2 regions of the Caenibius sp. WL genome follow, and region 1 is predicted to be linked to the other one. Evidence: predicted binding sites of a transcription regulator. Region 1 holds the regulator's gene; the other holds the start of a gene.
The links. Region 1 encodes LexA, which represses DNA repair genes until DNA is damaged. Its sites were predicted from a motif close to GTTCCNCNCTTGTTCT; they were not measured.
Positions count from the first base shown of each region.

Region 2: the regulator LexA is predicted to act here: its motif matches at 2,122-2,137, upstream of K5X80_RS03355 (ribonucleoside-diphosphate reductase subunit alpha).

Region 1 covers NZ_CP081844.1:2,054,573-2,058,997, reverse strand. The annotation lists gene trpC (indole-3-glycerol phosphate synthase TrpC) at 1-399, shown strand, start outside; gene K5X80_RS09820 (zinc-dependent alcohol dehydrogenase family protein) at 452-1,495, shown strand; gene lexA (transcriptional repressor LexA) at 1,798-2,493, shown strand; gene K5X80_RS09810 (ComEC/Rec2 family competence protein) at 2,726-4,425, opposite strand, start outside.
Region 2 covers NZ_CP081844.1:686,282-690,706, forward strand. The annotation lists gene K5X80_RS03355 (ribonucleoside-diphosphate reductase subunit alpha) at 56-2,071, opposite strand; gene K5X80_RS03360 (GlsB/YeaQ/YmgE family stress response membrane protein) at 2,528-2,767, shown strand; gene nadB (L-aspartate oxidase) at 2,796-4,391, opposite strand.

The DNA.
Region 1 (4,425 bases):
GAAGCCCGCGCGATCGGCGCCGATGCGATCCTGATTATCGTCGCCGCGCTGGAAGATGGGGCGATGGCCGAGATCGAGGCGGCAGCCATCGAACGCGGCATGGATGTGCTGGTCGAAGTGCACAACGAAGCGGAAATGGAACGTGCGGCGCGGCTGCAATCGCGGCTGATCGGGGTCAACAATCGCGACCTGCGCCATTTCGTCACCGATCTGGCCACGACCGAACGCCTCGCCGCTCTCGCGCCGGAGGGGACTCTGCTGGTCAGCGAAAGCGGGATCAACACGCATGACGACCTGCTGCGGATGGAACGTTCCGGCGTGCGCTGCTTCCTCGTCGGCGAAAGCCTGATGCGGCAGGCCGATGTCGCGGCGGCCACGAGTGCGCTTCTAAAGGGTTAGAGAATTCGCGGGCAATGCCCTGCATAAAAAGACAAATTTGGGGAGGAAACCAATGAAGGCATACGAATTTACCAGCGCTTCGGCACTGGAAGGCGTCTATGGCGCGGCCATCGGCATCCAGCTTGCGGACCGCGATCCGGGCCAGCCCGGCCCCGGCCAGGTGCGGGTGGCGGTGAAGGCCAATTCGCTCAATTTCGTCGATCTCATCACGCTTCATGGGGCCTATCCGGTGGATGGGATTATCCCTCTGCTCGATGGCGCGGGTGTGGTGGAAGCGGTGGGCGAAGGCGTCCAGCGGTTTCGGGCCGGGGACCGGGTCGTGGCCAATCCGCATGCCAACTGGATCGCCGGGCCGCCGGCGCCGGACAGTTCGGGCATGGTCCTCGGGATCATGGCCAACGGCATGCTCGCCGAAACGGTGATTCTGCCCGAAAGCGTACTCGTCGCCCTGCCCGCCAGCCTCAGCTTCGAACAGGGCGCCAGCCTGCCTTGCGCAGGGCTCAGCGCGTGGAGCAGTCTCTCCGGCGGGCCGAGCGGGTATAACGTCACGCCCGGCAGCACTGTCCTCACACAGGGCACCGGGGGTGTTTCGCTGTTCGCCGTGCAGTTCGCCAAAGCCATGGGCTGCCGGGTGATCGCAACCACGTCTTCCGCAGAAAAAATGGATCGGCTCAAAGCATTGGGGGCCGATCATGTCATCAATTATAATGAACGGGCGGACTGGGGCGTGGCCGCGCTCGAAGCCACCGGCGGTATCGGCGCCGATCTGGTCGTCGAAGTGGGCGGGCCCAACACCATGCCGCAATCGATCATCGCCGCCAAAGTCGGCGGGCGGATTGCGATGGTGGGCATTGTCGGCGGGCTCGGCTCGATCGACTTCCTCCACATGCTGCCGATCAACCACAAAGTGCTGACGCTTTACGCCAACGGCATGGGTAGCCGCCGCGATCTGGAAAACATGCTCCGCTTCGTCGATGTCAACGGCATTCAGCCGGTGATCGATTCCACGTTCGCGTTCGACCGGGCGGCCGACGCCTACCGCCATTTCGGCAGCCGCGCGCATATCGGCAAAGTGGTCATCTCGCATCAGGCCTGATCGCCACATTCCGCAGAGAGGCTATCCGGCAGGAAGGCGCACGGCATTGCCTGTGCCTTCCTGTCCGGCCCGGCGGAAACGGCGGTTTTGCGCCCCTGTGAACTGTGTCACCCCTGTCACCCCCTTGGGCCCGGCCACCGGGGTAGGATGAACACGCCTGCGCCTTTTGCTCGAAAATGGCGGAAACGCTTGACGCAGGGCAAAAGGTTGCTTAATTGTTCCTCATTCGTTCACTGGGTGTCCCCCTCGTGAATCTGGACCAAGCAGCCGGGGCACTCCGGCCAGCAAGGGAGCATTTGAGCATGCTTACGGCAAAACAGCATGAGCTTATCCGGTTCATTCAGGCAAAGTTGGAAGAAACCGGCATTTCTCCCTCGTTCGAGGAAATGAAGGAAGCGCTTGACCTGAAATCCAAGTCGGGCGTGCACCGACTGATTTCCGCGCTGGAAGAACGCGGCTTCATTCGCCGCCTGCCCAACCGCGCCCGGGCGCTGGAAGTGCTCAAGCAGCCTGAGGATGTGACCGGAACCGCGGTGCGCGGTGCACCCGCCGATACTGCGGTCGCCCGCGCGATTAAGCCGCCGGTCGCACCGCCGCTCGCCGCCAATGTCAACGATGTGATCGAACTGCCGCTTCATGGCCGGATTGCCGCCGGCGCCCCGATCGAAGCGCTGGAAACGCATGCAACTTTGCCCGTCCCCGCCGCGCTGCTCGGCGCGGGGGAACATTATGCTCTCGAAGTCTCCGGCGATTCCATGATCGAAGCGGGTATTTTCGATGGCGATTTCGCTTTGGTGAAGCGTACGGATAGCGCGCGTGACGGGGAAATCGTCGTGGCTCTGGTCCGCAACGAAGAAGCCACTCTGAAATATCTCCACCGCGATGGCGGCAAGATCCGTCTCGCCCCCGCCAACGCGGCGTACGAGCCACAAATCTACGAACCGCACGAAGTGATCGTGCAAGGCAAACTCGCCGGGCTGCTGCGCCGCTATCACTGAGCCGGAGAGCGAGAGCTTCGCAATGGAGCATTGACGTTGGGAAAGCGATTTTTTTCCGTGCTTAAGAGGTGATCTCTCAGGCAGAAAAGCAAAACTTTTCCTTCCCGTCCCTTTTCCGTTGTTCTCATATTGGCGACAAAGCGGTGGCAGCTTTACCCGGCTGAGTGATGCGCGGAATTTCGCTTATATTGAGAAATAAGTTCCACCACTATCATCCTCTTATAGAAGAATTTTATTCAAATAGCGTGAGGACAACCTTGCCCCGGCCGTGTCCTTTCCACCAACCATGCCGCCCCTGATTCTGGGCCACGGCGGTAACGCTGCGATGGGTGAGATTGATCGCCAGACCTCCGCTCTGTTGCAGCATGCGGCGATCTGCCTTGATCCAGCGCGGTGTGCAATTGCGCGGCAGGCGGCGGTCGGCGATCACGATATCGGCCCGGGCACAAGCCTGGGTCAGCGCGCCCGCCTCGACCAGAGCCCGGCTGCGTGTGGCGAGCAGATGATAGGCCTTGCCCGCCCGCACCACGGTGGCGGTGCAGAAATCCCGGCTGCATCGCGCACCGGGCCACGCGCCGAACAGCACGGGTTCCGCCGTCAGGCCCGACAGTTCGGCCAGATTGTCCCGCGTGTAATCGCTGCGGCTGGCGCGCAGCAGAACCAGGCGCTCCCCCTCGCCCACGATCGCCACATGGCGGCCGTCGCCTGTCACCAGAATGTCCGTGCCGGGCGCGCGCAGCGCCAGCCCGGCCGCCAATATTACGGGCAGCAAGCCGAGCAGGCGCACACGGCCACGCCACAGGGCAAGCCACAGCCCGCCCGCCAGGAACAAGGCGAACACACCGTGCCCCATGGTGGGCAGATGCGTCACCGCGCCGGGCTGGCTCGCGGTGACATGGGCAATGGACAGCAGAAGTTCGAGTGACTTGCCCACCATCCACCATACCGGCGCGCCGATGCCCGCCAGATCGCACAGCAACGCCAGCGCGATCAGTGGCATGGTGATGAACGTCGTGAGCGGAATCCCGACCATATTGGCCAGCGCACCGTAGACACCCGCCCGATGGAAGTGAAACAGCACGATCGGCATCAGCGCCAGTTCGATAACGAAACCCGTCACCAGCAGCATGACGGTCCGCCGCGCCATCCACGCGATCCAGCCTTCTTCACGCGGGGCGAGAAAGGCCCGTATCGGGGCAGCGGTATGCAAGGCGATGATCGCGATCACAGCGGCAAAGCTCATCTGGAAGCTGGGCCCGATCAGCGATTCCGGCCACAACAACAGAACGAACATCACCGCCACCGCAACCATGCGCAGCGACAGCGGCTCGCGCCCGAGCGCCAGAGCCAGCAGCACCAGCACCGCCCCGGCGCAACTGCGCACCGTCGGCACTTCCGCCCCGGTCAACAACGTGTACCCGATCCCCGCGATCGCCCCGACACCTGCGGCCACCAGCGGCAGGCGCACCCGCAGGGCCAGCCATGGCCATCCCGCCAACACCCACAGGGCGAGGACATAGGCCGCGCCGATCACCGCGCTGACATGCAGCCCGCTGATCGACAGCAGATGCGTCAGCCCGGAATCGCGCATCGCCTGTTCATCGCTTTCGGCGATGGCTCCGCGATCCCCGCTGGCCAGCGCCGCCGCGATGGTGCCCGGCGATCCATCGATCCGGGCGCGGATATGCCGGGCCAGACCGCGCTGCAACCGGGGCAATCCCACACTTTCCTCACCCGCCTCCAGAACCGTCACCGGGCCGACCGCGTTGCCTGTGGCCGCATAGCCCTTGAACCATGCAGCACGGGCGAAATCATAGGCACCGGGCAGCATGGGCGGCGCGGGCGGCATCAGGCGGGCTTTCAGCCGGATCACCGCCCCTTCGGCAATCGCGGGGTCGTCCGCACGGTCCGGCAGATTGACGCGCACCTGGA
Region 2 (4,425 bases), 1.4 Mb from region 1:
TCGTCACCGGCCCTTTTCAAGAAATGTATATGGACGGGCGGGCCACGCCGTGCGCTTATTGGCAGGAAAGACATTCCTCGTAATCGGTCTGTTCGCCCGCGCTCAGTTCGAACCTTGCGGCTTCGGCCGTGTTGTCGGCTTCCACCCCACCGGCGAACCCGGCCCGCTGCACCGATTTGCTGCGCAGGTAATAGAGCGATTTGATGCCCCGCTCCCACGCCTGGAAGTGCAGCATCATCAGGTCCCACTTGTCGACATCGGCCGGGATGAAGAGGTTGAGGCTCTGCGCCTGATCGATGAACGGGGCACGGTCGGCCGCGAATTCGAGCAGCCAGCGCTGATCGATCTCGAAGCTGGTCTTGTACACTGCCTTTTCCTCGGGGCTGAGGAAATCGAGATGCTGGACCGAGCCGCCGCGTTCGAGAATCGAATTCCACACATTGGTGGAATCCTTCGATTTTTCGGCCAGCAGCTTTTCCAGATAGGGGTTCTTCACCACGAAGCTGCCCGAGAGCGTCTTGTGCGTGTAGATGTTCGCCGGAATCGGTTCGATGCAGGCGCTGGTGCCGCCGCAGATGATGCTGATCGACGCGGTCGGCGCGATCGCCATCTTGCACGAGAAGCGTTCCATCACGCCCATTTCCTCGGCATCGGGGCAGGGGCCGCGCTCGTTGGCGAGCAGCATGGACGCTTCACCGACTTTGGCATGGATGTGCTTGAACATCTTCATGTTCCACGCCTTGGCCATTGCGCTTTCGAGAGCGATGCCCTTGAGCTGGAGGAACGAGTGGAAGCCCATCACGCCGAGCCCGACGGAGCGTTCGCGGCTGGCGGAATACTTGGCGCGGGCCATTTCATCGGGCGCGCGGTCGATATAATCCTGCAGCACGTTGTCGAGGAAGCGCATGACATCCTCGATGAACTGCTTGTCGCCCTGCCACTGGTCCCAGTTTTCGAGATTGAGCGAGGACAGGCAGCACACCGCCGTGCGATCGTTGCCGAGGTGGTCGCGGCCGGTGGGCAGCGTGATTTCCGAACAGAGGTTGGACGTGGAAACCTTCAGCCCCAGATCGCGGTGATGCTTGGGCATCGTGCGATTCACGGTGTCGGAGAAGACGATATAGGGCTCGCCCGTGGCGAGGCGGGTTTCCACCAGCTTCTGGAACAGCGAACGGGCATCGACCTTGCCGCGCACCGAACCGTCCTTGGGGCTCTTCAATTCGAATTCGGCACCGTTGCGCACGGCTTCCATGAATTCGTCGGTCAGCAGCACGCCATGATGGAGATTGAGCGCCTTGCGGTTGAAATCGCCCGAAGGTTTGCGGATTTCGAGGAACTCCTCGATTTCCGGGTGCGACACGTCGAGATAGCAGGCGGCCGAACCCCGCCGCAGCGAACCCTGCGAAATGGCGAGCGTGAGGCTGTCCATCACCCGCACGAAGGGGATGATGCCGCTGGTCTTGCCGTTGAGGCCGACCGGTTCGCCGATGCCGCGCACCTGGCCCCAATAGGTGCCGATGCCGCCGCCGCGCGATGCGAGCCAGACATTTTCGTTCCAGGTGTTGACGATGCCTTCGAGGCTGTCGTCGACCGAGTTCAGATAGCATGAAATCGGCAACCCGCGCCCGGTGCCGCCGTTCGACAGCACGGGGGTGGCAGGCATGAACCACAGGCGCGAAATGTAATCGTAAAGGCGCTGGGCATGATCCTGATCGTCGGCATAGGCATCGGCCACGCGGGCGAAAAGATCCTGATAGCTTTCACCGGGCAGGAGATAGCGGTCGGTCAGCGTTTCCTTGCCGAACGCGGTCAGCAGCGCATCGCGCGCCGGATCGGTTTCGATCGCGAAGCGGCGCGGATTGATGCCCTTGCTGTCCACCGGTTCGCTGGCGGCCTTCGCGGCTTCGGCCAATGCGCCCGCCATGGCGGCGCCGGCCTGCGCGGCAAGCTGATCGGCCTGCGCATCCGCCGGGGCCGGGTTGGCCGGGCTGTCCTTGGCCATGCTGAGCAGATCGTTTCCCATATCCGTGTCCAGGCTCATCGCCACACTGTCCCCAGTCCTGAAATCCATCAAAACCCCCGTCCGCAACGCACAAAAACCAACGACGGCGCACCATCGTCGTTCCGCATTCGTTCGAATCAGCGGGCAAGTGCCCAGCCTAACCGTTTCCGGCCCGCACGAGGGAAAAACTTATCCCCCGATTGTCCTGCCTCTCCGCTTGCCCAAGGGGGCCACCATGTCCCGAATCCGCACGTTCGCGTGGCTTTCGCACACTTCCGGTTGAATCTAGGTCTTGTGGGTCCCCCGGGCATTCGAACCACAATCCATAGTGCCTTAAAGCGAATCTGGCGCAAGAGGATAAATGGGGAGCCGATCTTGGAATACCAGCCGTGCCATGCCATGCGGAGTCCGCGACGCGTGGACAAAGCTCCACTCACGCGGCACGCAAGAGTCGAAATTATTTTTTTGTCCACGGCCGTTTCGTCCACAGGCGCAGGGCCGGATCAGGTGTGAAAGGGGGCCGGTGTGCTCAATATACTGGGGGCTGTCGTCTCGGGACTGATCGTCGGCGCACTGGCGCGCTGGTTCTATCCAGGCACGGTCGATCTGGGTTGGGTGCAGACGATCCTGCTGGGCATCGGCGGCTCGTTGCTGGCCGATCTCGTGATCACGCGCGGGCGCGGCGGCTTCAACCGCGCGGGATGCCTGTCGTCCCTGCTCGGCGCGCTGGCGCTGATTTTTCTCGGCCGCTGGCTTCTGGGGTAGCGGCGAAAAGGGGCGGCTAAGAATCCGCTTAAGGCACCAGCACCGTATCCACCGGCAGCGGATCGGTGCCCGGATAGTCCAGCGTGTAGTGCAAGCCGCGGCTTTCGTGGCGCTTCAGCGCGCTGCGCACGATCAGTTCGGCGCATTGCAGCAGATTGCGCAGTTCGATCAGATCGGTGCTGACGCGGAAATGGCCGTAATAGTCGCCCACTTCCTCCTGCAGCATCTTGATCCGGTGCGCCGCGCGTTCCAGCCGCTTGGTGGTGCGCACGATGCCGACATAGTTCCACATGAACCGGCGGATTTCGGTCCAGTTCTGCTTGATGATCACTTCCTCGTCGGAATCGGTGACGCGGCTTTCGTCCCACGGGCGCACCGGCGGCGGCGCTTCGAAACTGTCCCACCGGGCGATGATGTCGCGCGCGGCGGCTTCGCCGAAGACGAAGCATTCGAGCAGAGAATTGGATGCCAGGCGATTGGCCCCGTGCAGCCCGCTTTCGGTGCATTCGCCCGCGGCATAAAGGCCGGGCAGATCGGTGCGGCCGTTGAGATCGATCAGAATGCCGCCGCAGGTGTAATGCTGCGCAGGCACCACCGGGATCGGCTGCGTGGTCATGTCGATGCCCAGGCCCAGCAGCTTTTCGTGGATGTTGGGGAAATGCGCCCGCACGAAATCGGCGGGCATGTGGCTGATATCGAGATGGACGTAATCGAGCCCGAAGCGCTTGATCTCCGCATCGATGGCGCGGGCAACCACGTCGCGCGGGGCCAGCTCCAGCCGTTCCGCATCGTAGAATTCCATGAACCGTTTGCCGGTGCGCGGATTGATCAGCCGTCCGCCTTCGCCCCGCACCGCTTCGGTGATGAGGAAATTCTTGACCTCCAGATTGTAGAGGCAGGTCGGGTGGAACTGCATCATTTCCATGTTGGAAACCCGTGCGCCCGCGCGCCATGCCATGGCGATCCCGTCACCCGTTGCGCCGCGCGGGGCGGTGGAGAAGAGATAGCAGCGCCCGGCTCCGCCGCTGGCCATCACCGTGGCGCGGGCGGTGTGCGCCTCCACATGCCCGGTTTCGGCATTGAGCGCATAGACCCCCCACACCCGGCCCGAACCGGAATAGCGTTCCTCGTGCCGCCCGGTGATCAGGTCCACACAGCTGCGCCCCGGCAGCAGCGTGATATTGGGGTGTTCTTCAGCCGCCTTGAGCAGGGCGGCCTGCACCGCCCAGCCGGTGGCATCGTTCACATGCACGATCCGGCGGTGCGAATGGCCGCCTTCGCGGGTGAGATGGAGATGGGCGCCATCGTTGTTGAAGGGCACGCCGAGATCGACCAGCCGTGCGATCGCGTGCGGCGCGCGTTCGATCACGAATTCCACAGTTTCGCGCCGGTTGAGCCCCGCGCCCGCCACCATGGTATCGCGGATATGTTCGTCGAACGTGTCGCCCGCATCGAGCACGGCGGCGATCCCGCCCTGCGCCCATGCGGTGGAGCCCGATGTCAGTTCGCCCTTGGCCAGCACCAGGACGCTGGCATGTTCCGCCAGTGTCAATGCCGCCGTCAGCCCGGCCGCGCCGGACCCGATTACCAGAACATCATGCACCGTTTGCGGGGTATGGCCCATCGTGTTTTTGCCTCTTGTTCAGCCCGCTATGCCG